DNA from 4 places in the Paenibacillus thiaminolyticus genome. Region 3 is predicted to be linked to each of the others. Evidence: riboswitches for the same ligand, from Rfam matches in the RefSeq annotation. Region 3 holds a riboswitch; each other region holds the start of a gene.

Region 1 (3,135 bases), 590 kb from region 3:
TCTTTGCCAGGTTGTGGCCGAGATTTACCAGCCTCCAGTCCAAGCTGGAACAATTAGCCTCGACCATCCCGGCCTTCAAGGCTCTTCAGCAATTGCAGCGTGACTGCAAATTGGCCGCAGATCAGGCGATTACGCTTACCGAATCGCCCGCTCCGGGACCTGGCCATTGGTTCGTTATGCAAGGAATCGAAGTCAGAAATCTTTCGTTTCGCTATCAGCCGCAACTGCCTGTGTATGCTTTGCAAAATATCAGCGTTCATATTCCAGCCCAAGGGATGACCGCTATCGTTGGCAAATCAGGGGCCGGCAAGAGCACGTTTATCGATATCCTTATGGGCCTGATGCAGCCTGAATCCGGTCAAATCCTCGTGGATGGCATAGCGATCACGAATGACAACCTGCTCGCGTACAGACGCTCCATCGGGTATGTGGCGCAGGATCCGTTTCTTTATAATGCGACCATAAGAGAAAACCTGTTGATGGTGAAACCGAGTGCCACGGAGAACGAACTGTGGGAAGCCCTCGATTTTTCCTCGGCAGCTGAATTTGTACGCAAGCTTCCTCACCAATTGGAGACGCTCATTGGAGATCGAGGCATTCGTTTGTCAGGAGGAGAACGGCAGCGCCTGGTCCTGGCAAGAGCCATCATCCGGCAGCCTTCTATCCTTGTTCTGGATGAGGCGACAAGCGCACTGGATACGGAGAATGAAAAAAAGATTCTGACCGCTTTACATCGGTTGAAGGATCGCATTACGGTCATTGTGGTTGCCCATAGGCTGTCCACCATCCAAAACGCGGAACAAATTTTAGTCATACATGACGGGAAATTGGCTGAACAGGGAACCTTTTTGTCATTATCCTCAGAAAAAAAGAGCATATTTGCAAATCTTTTACAAAATCAGGAGGCGCAGCCTGTTAACGTCTATACGCTGTAGCCGCTTTCGGAGGTGGGGGAAATCGGATATAATAGGGACAAGCAGATGTATACACGGAGGTTAAATCATGATCGGAGAACGGATTCAAATCCTTCGAAGGAAGAAAAATTACTCACTGTCAGAACTCTCCGAAAGAGCAGGTGTCGCAAAATCCTATTTAAGCTCAATTGAAAGAGGAATTCAGCAGAATCCTTCCATTCAATTTCTGGAGAAGATTAGTGTTATTCTCGGGGTCTCAGTTGAGGAGCTGCTGCAAGACAAGGAAGCTTCGAATGAAGCTGAGGTGTTGGACGAAGAATGGACTAATCTCGTAAAAGAAGCGATGGCTTCTGGCGTAAGTAAAGAGCAATTCAAAGAATTTCTGGAATATAATAAGTGGAAGCTAACACGCGAAGAGTCATGATGCTCCCTAGCGTTGACGCAGCCCAAAATAAAGAAATCTCCGATTGTTGAGTTCACCGCGCGTTATCTGTAAACATGCCTCAACGAAGGAGATTTCTTTTCGATAATGTCAACAATCGTGAGTTATGCTTCTGAATTGACATGGAGCGGCCATTCAGGATCAGACTGTGCCTGAAAATCGCGAAGAAGTTTACGAATGTCCGCAATGGAAAGGCCCATTTGTCGTGCAGTTAAAATAATAGCTACCCAATCCTTGTCCAATTGTTCATTGTTACCTGTAACCGCTTCAACCATGATTGCATTGCCTCCCGAATTTACTCGGCCGGTTGCACCACTAACTCCACACGCCTAAAGTGCCCAGACAAAAAAGGCGCATTTCATCGTTTCCTAATATATACTTATTAAGTAGTATTATACACGACATTTGACGTTCCATGGTGTCATAGTATGTCGTCTCTGGAGCACTAGTTTTGTCGAATTCGATGATTACCCGGCCGTGATCCTCTCGCAATAACCTTGCGGATTATGAACCTGCCAATTCCAGCTATCTTCACACATGTCGGTAATGCCGTATTTCGGGAACCACCCCAGGCTTATATGGGACTTTGTCGGATCAGCATAGCATATCCCGATATCCCCTGGTCTTCGCCCCACGATTTCATAGGGAATCTGAATCCCCGACACCTTCTCGAAGGAATGGATCATCTCCAGCACCGTAAACCCCCGGCCTGTACCCAGATTGTAAAATTCGACCCCATTTATATGATCCAAATGCTCCAATGCTTTCAGATGGCCTTGCGCCAAATCCACGACATGAATATAATCTCGGATTCCCGTACCGTCTTTTGTAGGGTAATCGGAGCCGTATACTTTAAGCGACGGCAATCTCCCCACAGCTACTTGCGTAATAAACGGCATTAAATTGTTAGGCGTCCCATTAGGGCTCTCTCCGATCTTTCCGCTTTTATGTGCACCGACGGGATTGAAATATCTGAGAATGGAAATTCCCCATCTCGGGTCAGAAGAAGCCAGATCCTGCAGTACTTGCTCAATCATTTGTTTGGTTCTTCCATAGGGACTCACCGCCCCAAGGCTGGCTTCCTCCGAAATGGGAACACATTCCGGTACCCCATACACCGAGGCGGATGAGCTGAATACCAGGCTGTACACGCCATGCTTGGCCATCGCCCTGCACAGAACCAGCGTGCTGGTAAGATTCGTATGGTAGTATTCAAGCGGCACCTGAACCGACTCCCCAACCGCTTTCAGGCCGGCAAAATGGATCACGGCATCGATGCGATGTCCCTCGAATATCCGATTCAAGCGTTGCTCGTCGAGAAGATCCGCTTCATAAAAAGCAAATCCTTTGCCCGTAATATCCGAAATCCGACGAATCGCTTCCGGATGGCTGTTGGAGAAATTATCAAGAACGACGATATCATATCCCGCCTCCAGCATTTCTACGCAAGTATGGCTTCCGATATAACCGGCGCCACCCGTGATCAAAATGGCCATTACCTTGTCTCCTCTCTCCGTATGACCGGATTGAATTTAGTAAGGATCGGCAGCTTTCCCATATTCGCCTTGGCTATGTTCGTTAAGTAGATAAACTCGCTCGATTTGCGAAAGCACACATAGAAGATCAGGTTCGTTACGGACAGGCACAGCAGGACCCTGACGGCGATATCCCATAACAGCGGCAGCGTGAGTAATCCTGCAAGCCAGCCGCATAAGGATGCCGCCAGAAGAACTAACACGGCATGCAGTGCGTAACGGGTAAAATAAGGGCGCAGCGGTT
Region 2 (3,135 bases), 3.2 Mb from region 3:
ATGCAATACAGGCGGTTGATTGTTGCTTGGAGCTTCATCACCCAGAATGAGTTGTCTGTTCATCTCCGGGCTGTTATTCGAGACCCGCTGAACAAGCTCCATGCTTGTAATCTCGGCATCTCCCTTAAGTTTGAACGTATAGGATCTGCCAGGCTCAATCGTCTTGGCGTCATAAACCGATTTCAAATCGACGACTGTATACCCGTTCTCATTGGTTACGGTTCCCGCCAAATAATCGCCGGAAGTGAACGATCCATCGGCTTGGATGTAAAGCTTCGGCAGCTTAACTGTTTTTGCTCCTCTTTCCACGGCTCTCAATACTTGATTCGATTCGGTCAAAGACTCGTTATTGACGAGGGTAATTTCATACCCTTTATTGTTGCCCCAAGGCTCTGTATACGGTTTCATAGCAACCGTCACGTCCAGCTTGGTATATTGGATCTCATGTGTTTTCAACGGCTGGCTTCCGAAGAGGCCTTCTTTCGTTACCTTTGTTAATTTGTCGCGCTTGGCCGGGTCCGTAGTAGGGGCATCATTGGAAGCCATCCAAGCAATGACGCCGCCTAGGCCGCGCTCAAGCACATATTTCGTTTTCTCTTGAATCGATCTTTCATTGTCATACGTGTAGAATACGCCAGTTGTATTATCATATAGATATGGAGCTTTAGCTGCATCATCCCAGTATTCTTTGAGATTCGGGTATGCGGCCTTCAACTTGTCGAGATTGCGATAAGACCAAGTCCCTGTTCGGCGGCCGCCGTCCCCCAGGACGAGAGGGGATTCACCAACCGCGCCGCGGGATGGAGTCTGATCCGCATCCTTGGCAGATAGTGCGGCGTCACCGAATAGTCCCGGATGATTCGGATCGGATCCTTGAGACACCTTATCCCAGCCGCGAGTATAGTAGGCCGCCCCGATAACAATCTTGCTCGGTTCGGCACCTTGCTGAATCAAATAGTTCACGCTCTCGTCAACAGATAGGTTGTTGCCGGTGAGCGGGTCATTTGGATTCGGATACAAGCCGGTATGATGGCCGCTTACCTCATCCCATGCGCCGCGCATGTCATAAGTCATGATGTTGGCAAAGTCTACAATGTTGAACAGTCTTGGCACATCAATGCCGATATCAATCTTAGCCTTCGGCGCTGGGAGCGCAACAGACAGTTCATACGCTTTACCAAGCTCGGCTCCTTGTTTATTCAATGCGTTTTTCAAGTCTTGCAGGAGCACGATATAATTATTTTTATCCTCCGGCGTGGCGTATTTCGTGCCTTCATCGTTTTTATTATCGACCAGATCAGGCTGGCGAACTTCAGCCGGGAACTCCCAATCCACATCAACGAAGTCCATGTTCGTGTACTTGATGAATTTCATGACATTCTCCACCAGATTCGCCCGCTTCGAAGCATCGGCCGCTACAACGGAGAAGTCGCCTGATTTGGACCATCCGCCAAGAGAGATGCCGATTTTCAGGTTCGGGTTTTCTGCGCGCAATTGCTGCAGGGCGATAAGGCTGCCTGAATTGGCCATATCCCATTGTACGCCATCCTGGCCGACAGGCGCGCCCACAGCCGCATCCTTGTCCGTAAAGACGAGGTTGCCTTGAGCGTCAAAATCGAGGAACGCATAGTTCAAGTGGGTTAATTGATCGGCGGGAATATCCTTGGGATAAAAGTTCCCTTGTCCTCCCCAAATCGACCAATCGCCATAGTACATGACATTCCGGATTTCCTGTGTCGAGTTCTTGACCACAGGTTCCTGTGCTGCAGGAACAGTCGTTCCTGCATAAGCTGGCGCCAATGAAGACACGAACATCATGATGGTCATTACCGTCATGGCGAACAATCTTCGGGCACTCTGCTTTCTCCTAGTCTTCATCCGTTATTCACTTCCTATCAATAGATTATATTAATAGGCAGCTAGGGCAGGGTAACGCTTACATTTATAACGCATACGACTAATAGGGCTTGGATGCTATTAATCGGCAACTGGCTGGCATAGAATTTTCCTTAGCCCCTTTAGCTTTGCGTCACTAGATTTCCCTAGCTTTGCCTAGTAATACCTGGACATAAATGCATACGCTTTTACTTTTAATGGCGGCGATGTATTGTATAACGATGCATGTATGCACCGTTTAATATACAGTATTTTCTCGTTTATTTAATGGGTCTTGCAGCTCATATGTGAATATATGAACATAGGTCGATTCTATTATTCACTTGCAACATATAAGGTTAATAATGCGGATGCGATAAGGGACCGTATTTTGATTTCATATGGTTTCATGCTGTGCATCTTCCTAGTAACTGCGCCATTCCCTTGGCATTCCTTGTTCTGCATTTTTACATTTTTAAGATGTCCGGCAAGGTTTGGGCCAATAGGTCTTAGGGAGGAGGGGAGATATATCTTGGATTGGATGAACTAGCCGGAGTTCGCAAAATGATAACCGAATATAACTATCCTTATGGGAGAGGTTCAGCAAGTTGCCTCCACATTTGGAATTGTAGTACGATGATAAGGAATCCAAGCAATGGGAAATTGTAACTCATATTACATAGGATAGGAGTGTTGCTACATGCTGACGCCACTGAAGGATAAGACGGTCGTCGTGACCGGAGCCAGCAAAGGAATCGGCAAAGGAATTGCGAGAACCTTCGCCGCACAAGGGGCGAAAGTCGCGGTCGTCGCACGCAGCTTGACGAAAGCGGAGGAAACCGCGGCGGAAATCCGGGATAACGGAGGTATTGCTCATGCCTTCCAAGGAAATGTCGCCGATTTGGAGTCGATGAAGTGCGTTGCAAGCGAGGCGGCCGCTACTTTCGGGGGGATCGACGTTCTGTGCGCCAACGCCGGTATTTTTCCGAATGCGACGATCGAGGAGATGACCGGCGAGCATTGGGATCAGGTGATGAACACGAATGCACGCGGGACGCTGTTTTCCCTTCAAGCCTGCCTGCCCTTTCTGAAGAAAGCGGAATACGGCCGGATCATTGTTACCTCCTCGATTACGGGGCCGGCCACCGGCTATGCCGGATGGTCGCACTACGGCGCAAGCAAAGCCGCTCAGCTTGGATTCATGCGCAGTGCGGCGCTCGAGCTCGCGCGCTACAACATTACAATTAACGCCGTCATGCC
Region 3 (3,135 bases):
CAAGCTGTCGGATGGGTATGAAGAAAAATCAGACTGGAGCGAGCGTACGCTGTTTTTCTAAAGAATAGCATTCCCTGAAAATGAAGTTCTATGAAAGCCGAGCTGAGGCCGGGCCGATTATCGCGTCGTCCCTCGCCGAACCAGCTCTACGGGAAGATTGTAATGCATCGTATCCAGCGGCTTTCTCTCGATCATTTTAATCAACATTCGAGCAGCTAGCAGTCCCATTTCATAGATCGATTGCGCGACGGTCGTCAGTTCCGGGTAGACCATCTCGCCTAGCGAGATGCCATCGAAGCCGACAATCTGCATCTGGTCGGGAACGGGGATGCCCCGTTTCTGAACGGCCCGCAGCGCTCCCATCGCCATAATATCGTTGCCGGCGAAGATTCCGTCGATATCGGGGTGGCGGTCCAGCAAGCGATTGACTGTGTCGGTCGCTTGGTTCAGATTGAAGTTGCCCTCGACGATGAGATCGGGAGAGAACCATGCAGCCTCCTGCACCACATCCAAATATCCTTGGCAGCGCTCGTCCGCAATCGATAGCTGCTGTGGGCCCCGAATATGGGCGATTTTGCTGCAGCCCCGATCGAGGAGATATTGCACGCCCAGCCGTGCGCCCTCGCGGTTGTCGGAGGCGACCGTCGGTATGGTGTCCGAAATCGTCCGGTCCAACGTAACCACCGGGACATCCAGCTGTTGGACTTCTTCCGCCGATAGCGTATTGGATGCAAGAATGAAGCCGTCGATGTATTTCTGCTTCAACGCATGAATATATTGCTTCTCATTGGCAGGGGTGTCGTCGGAGTTGCACAGAATGGTCGCGTATCCGTATAGCTGGGTCACCTTCTCCACGGCTCGGGCAAGTTCATTGAAGAACGGGTTCGTGATGTCCGGGACAATAAGCGCCAGCATTTTCGCCGATTTTTTGGTCAAGCTCCTGGCGACGTCATTCGGAATATAGTCCAGTTCCCGAATCGCGTTCATCACTTTCTTCTCAGTGTCCTCGTGGACATACCCTTTTTGATTAAGGACCCGGGAGACGGTTGCGACCGATACGCCCGCCAATCTCGACACATCTTTGATCGTGGCCATGACGGAGTATCCTTCCTTTCCATGTGTAACCGGTTACACATCCGTTACATCATTTATCATATGTCCTGTTTGTCCGTTTGTCAACGATCCAAGATCTGCAAATTACCTGTTCAGTTGTCGTCTCCTCTTTACGGAGCAGAACAAACCTGCCTTTATAGTATGACCCGATTCGGCATGAATCGATGGCATGCGAGTTGGGGTTTCATTTCCTTCTCCATCCTTCTTCATCCATTTATATGAGGGAGCGTCGAATTGTGAAATATTAGGTCGAAGTGCCTATAATAATGAAAATAGTGTGCAATAAATTTTCAAAGAAATGAATATTTTATATCATTTTAAGGTCGAAAGAAATCCCCCAATCAGGGGATATTTCGGGTTTTTTTCTGCCTTTGGAAGTGCATCGAACAATTTTCAAAAAAGTGATTGACAAATAGGAGGCTGTCCCATATATTGAGCATGAATAGTGCTTTAGCTGGATATGATTGGATACGCCAATTACATAGGGCACACTAATCGAAAGATTAGGCCGCAAAGCTTAGGAATCTAAAGGTCGTCAGGCCCATGATCGTCCGGCTGCATTTAACAATCGTTAAATTGCAGCCGGATTTTTTTATTTTTCATAGGGCGGTTCTCCGCGGTATTTTTGGCCCGCAGAACGATATAAATAAGACGTGAGGAGGCAATTTTTACTCTGCAAAGGAGGACTCAGATGAAAAAATGAGGAGGAAACTATGAAACGCCGATTCAGACTAGTAGTTACATGGTTGTGTATGTTGAGTGTCGCATTTGGGACGATTCCGGGCACGATCGGCGCCCAGGCGGCGAGTTCCGGGGAGCTTGAGTGGCCGAATCCGGGAGCGGTGAAGCTCACGAAGGAAGCCAACCCGGTCGAAGGCAAGCTGGATGAATGGGATATTACACTGACCGTCGAAGGCAAGAACCTGAAATCGGGCTCCTCCGATGTCGTGCTCGTGATCGACAAGTCGGGAAGCATGACCCAAAAACCGAACCAGAATCGATTGCCAAAGGCGAAGGATGCAGCCAAGAAATTCGTTGACAATCTGTTGATTGAAGACTCGGACACGAGAATTGCAGTAGTGACCTTCAATAAGACTTCTGATCAGGTATCTGACTTCAAAGGCCTTGACCAGAAGACGGAATTGAAACGTGCCATTGATAATATACAGGCGACCGGGGGAACGAATATTCAGGCAGGACTCCACGAAGCTCAGGAACTTTTAAAGACAAGCCAGGCCAACAACAAAGTGATCGTTCTGCTGAGTGACGGGGAGCCGACGTATAGTTACAAGGCGTCTACTGCAGTAAAAGGTTCATGGGGAAATAATAGCCATCAGTTTATTCTTTCTGATTTTAACTACAAAAACATTATCGGGTCGGGCTCCAGTTTTAGCCTAGGATCTAGCTGGTATGGTTTGGGCAAGGAAACTTGTGGTTGGTGGAGCTGCAGCTATGAGTTTGAAATTAAAGACAATGGCATCGGCACGATTTCCGAAGCCAAGCTGGCCCATGATGCCGGAATCGGCATTTATTCTATCGGGTTGGATGTGGGGAGCAATAGCAATGCAACCAATACGCTGAAGGATGTAGGGAACAAAGGTTATTATTCGGGCAGCAGCGACAGTCTGGAGCGAATCTTCTCCGAGCTGGCCAGCAAAATTGCCTTTGCCGCTGAAAATGCGGTAGTCACTGACCCGATGGGGGACATGTTCGATCTGAAGTTGAAGGGGAGCTCCTTCGGCCCGGACGACTATAAGGTCTCTCAAGGGGAGGTCACCTGGAACCCGCAAACCGAGACGTTCAACTGGGACATCGGCAATGTCACGGAAGGCAATCCAGCGACTCTTACTTACCGGGTCAAAATGGATCACTCCAAAAATCCGGATCCGAAACAATTGTACCCGACTAACAAGACAACGACGATGAATTACACCGATGCGAAGGGTGACCGTACGTCGAAGGATTTCGAAGTGCCGAGAGTGGGCTTGGGCAAAGGTTCGATTCTTGTAAAGGCGTATAAGG
Region 4 (3,135 bases), 2.7 Mb from region 3:
GAGACCGAACCGGGAGACACCGTTCCAGGCACACCTGGTACGGAAGAGGAGCCTGGCACGGAAGAGCAACCAGGCTCGAATGAACTCCCTGCGAACCGGCCGGGAGACCGCAAGAAGCCTGAACATCCGGCTGGACCAAGTCTGCCGGCAACCGGAGAGAAATCGCCGTTTGCTTCTTGGATTGGCCTGTTGTTCTGCGCTGCCGCAGTTGTCATGTGGTTCTCGCGCAAAAGAATGAAGCATAACGAGTAGAGCTATGCTAGCCGCCGCCTGTGCAAGAGGCGGCGGCATTTTTGAATCTATCGGCTCGGCGTAAAAAAGTTTTGCGTATAATAGACTTGATAGGGTCCGCCGAAGGAGATTCCGACGCCAAGGCGCTCGAAATCGCTTAATATGTTGTTGCGGTGGCCGCTTGAATTCATCCAGTTCTCGTGGGCGAAGATGGCGCTTGTTTGTCCGGCCGCAATATTTTCTCCGGCCATCCTGTAAGCGATGCCGTCTTGCTTCATCCGATCGAACGGAGACTGGCCATCCGGATTGTCGTGCGAGAAGAAGGTGCGCTTCATCATGTCTGCGCTATGTTTGCGCGCCGTTACCGCAATCTCGTCGTTCCACTCGAGCGGTTTTTTTCCTTCACGTACACGGACCGCATTGGTCAAATCCAGCACTTCCCGCTCAAGGCTTTCCCGCAATCGTTCGCTTGGCTTTCCATAAAAGCCTTTGAACGATAACTCGATCTTCTGATCAACGAGCTGGATCGAGGTGACCGTATTTTTTCGGCTCAGATCGTAAAATAGAGTAGCATATACCCCGCCGACTTGATGCAGGCTGTATTCTCCGCCGTTGTCCTTGAACTTATAGATCGTATTTCCTTTCTTGAGACTGGCAAGCGGGGAGCCGTAAGCGGCTTCGACTTCTTGTCTGGCCGACCCGAAGCCGATTCCACCGGCGCCAGTCCAATCCTGGGCGTTCGTATACAGGGCAACCACTTTGCCGTGCTGTACGCCGACCTGGATATAACGTTCATAATTCTGATTGTATATGTACCATTCGAAATTGTATTCGCTTAAATCTTTGCGGGCGGGTTCTCCAAGAATTCCGATCAATTCCGATTCGCTCATCCCGATTGAGATGCCTTGAAGCTTGAATTCTGTGCCGCTAATCGTGCTGCTAGCTCCCGCGGCTACTGGAGGGGTGCGCAGCGCCCCGTCCGCTGCCGGAATGCTGTCCGCTGCCGCGTAGGTGAATGCAGGCGTCAGGAACAGACCGATAGCTATTGCTGCGCAGAGGAGTGCCGATGCATGCCGTCTCGCTGTTCTTTTAGGTTGGCTATTCACGGTTGAGTTATCGTTGTGTTCGGTCGTATATTGATGTGTACCCATAGCTATCTCCCCATTCCATAACGAAATTAAACTACGCTAGAATGAGATGATAAACGGGGGCGCTCTTGCAATTAAAAAAGCGCCACCCTAAAGGCGGCGCCAAAAAGACGCAACAACTGTCGCAATTAGGGCAACCCGGCTATCATCGCATGCGTGCATGCATTAGACCCGTGGCTTTGCGTCCCCTGCTTTCGCTAGGGTTTGCCATTATCCATTTTTAGCGTATCTATTCTATGGTTCATTCTATCATCTTTGAGATGGAACGTACATACAATATATCCCATTTTGTTGATAGAAATACGAGATTGTCGAATGAGAGATCGTTTGCTAGCTTTCAAAACGGAAAAAAGAGCGGCAGCAGCGCTACCATGGCAATGCCAAGCAGCAACTGAAGCGGCAATCCCACCCGGATATAGTCCATGAAGGAATATTTGCCGGCCGACATGACCAACGCGTTGGGCGGGGTCGAGAACGGGACGGCGAAGCACATGCTGGCGGCAATCGCGACGGCGAACAGATACGGATGCGGATTGACGCCCAACTGCATCGCAGCGGTCATCGCGATCGGCGCGACCAGGACAGCGCATGCGGTATTGCTGATGAAGAGCGTCAGGATCGACGTCGTAAAATAGATGCCGGCGAGCAAGGCGAACGGCCCGATATTCCCGAGGGTCAGCACGAGCTTCTGCGAGAGCAGGGCTGCCGCGCCTGTCTTCTCGATCGCGATGGACATCGGAATCATGCCGCCAATCAGGACGATGCTCTCCCAGTTAATCGTCTTGTAGGCGGATTCCATTCCGCGAAGACATCCCGTGGCTACCATCAGGACGGCTGCGATCATGACGGAGATGACGGCCGGGAATATCTCCAGAATGAGCAGCGCGATCATGAAGAGCATGATGCCGGCCGCGAGCGGCGCTTTATGGTTCATAGGCATCGCAGCTGCCGTCTCCAGCGGCTGGCCGACGACGACCACATCCGACTCCTCCCTTGACAGCCGAGCGATGCTTTTCCATGTCCCCTGAACGAGCAGGGCATCGCCGAACCGGATTTTCTCGTCCTTGAGCTGATGCAGCAAATACTCTCCTTTGCGCTGAATCGCCAATATATTGAGCTGGTATTTCTCGCGGAATCCCGACTGCTTCACCTGCAGATTAAGCAGCGGGGAATTGGGCGGCAGCAGCACCTCGGCGATGCCGATCTGATCCGAAGCGTACCGCTCGGTATTCGGTTCGGCAGCTTGCTCGATCTCGGCGGCCCGATGGTCAAGCAGATGAAGCCCGCACGCCTCGGCGAATGCTTGCACGCGGTGGAACGGTCCATATACATACAGAATATCTTTGTCATGGATGACGGTCGCCGGACCGGCAATCTCTTGATTGATCGTCTTGAAGAACGGGTTCTTGTTCGATGTCCGGCGGCGAATCTCGATAATATGAACCTGATATTGGTTCGGAATATCCAGCTCCTGCAGCGATCGGGATACAATCGTCGCTTCGTCGCCGGCCTGCACGCGGTACAGGTTCTGGGACAACTGGTACTGCCGGGCAAGCTCGTGCAGCGATCGCGCGTTCCGCTTGCCGCGCCCTTCGCCTTGTTCCTTCGGAAGCAGCCTGCTCAGAAGCAGCAGAAGACCGGTGCCGATCAGGAGGCAGACGATCCCGATCGGGGTGAAGGAGAAGAAGGACAGCTCATCGAACCCCGCCTGGGCGAGCGTCTCGCTGATGACCAGGTTGGGCGGCGTCCCGATTAG

What was found. A riboswitch is a leader RNA that binds a small molecule or an ion and turns the genes downstream of it on or off. The one in region 3 is predicted to bind cyclic di-GMP.
Region 1: another riboswitch for cyclic di-GMP. It lies ahead of FLT43_RS18900 (anti-repressor SinI family protein); the one in region 3 lies ahead of FLT43_RS16130 (MucBP domain-containing protein).
Region 2: another riboswitch for cyclic di-GMP. It lies ahead of FLT43_RS01945 (glycosyl hydrolase family 18 protein); the one in region 3 lies ahead of FLT43_RS16130 (MucBP domain-containing protein).
Region 4: another riboswitch for cyclic di-GMP. It lies ahead of FLT43_RS04160 (CAP domain-containing protein); the one in region 3 lies ahead of FLT43_RS16130 (MucBP domain-containing protein).

What each region holds. Positions count from the first base shown of each region.
Region 1 is NZ_CP041405.1:4,229,280-4,232,414, reverse strand. It holds gene FLT43_RS18910 (ABC transporter ATP-binding protein) at 1-935, shown strand, start outside; gene FLT43_RS18905 (helix-turn-helix domain-containing protein) at 1,003-1,338, shown strand; gene FLT43_RS18900 (anti-repressor SinI family protein) at 1,461-1,631, opposite strand; cyclic di-GMP riboswitch class II at 1,649-1,734, opposite strand; gene galE (UDP-glucose 4-epimerase GalE) at 1,824-2,852, opposite strand; gene FLT43_RS18890 (lipopolysaccharide biosynthesis protein) at 2,852-3,135, opposite strand, start outside.
Region 2 is NZ_CP041405.1:458,511-461,645, forward strand. It holds gene FLT43_RS01945 (glycosyl hydrolase family 18 protein) at 1-1,878, opposite strand, end outside; cyclic di-GMP riboswitch class I at 1,981-2,063, opposite strand; gene fabG (3-oxoacyl-ACP reductase FabG) at 2,576-3,135, shown strand, end outside.
Region 3 is NZ_CP041405.1:3,643,200-3,646,334, reverse strand. It holds gene FLT43_RS16135 (LacI family DNA-binding transcriptional regulator) at 118-1,095, opposite strand; cyclic di-GMP riboswitch class I at 1,589-1,676, shown strand; gene FLT43_RS16130 (MucBP domain-containing protein) at 1,827-3,135, shown strand, end outside.
Region 4 is NZ_CP041405.1:927,646-930,780, reverse strand. It holds gene FLT43_RS30455 (SdrD B-like domain-containing protein) at 1-252, shown strand, start outside; gene FLT43_RS04160 (CAP domain-containing protein) at 300-1,382, opposite strand; cyclic di-GMP riboswitch class I at 1,509-1,598, opposite strand; gene FLT43_RS04155 (SLC13 family permease) at 1,717-3,135, opposite strand, start outside.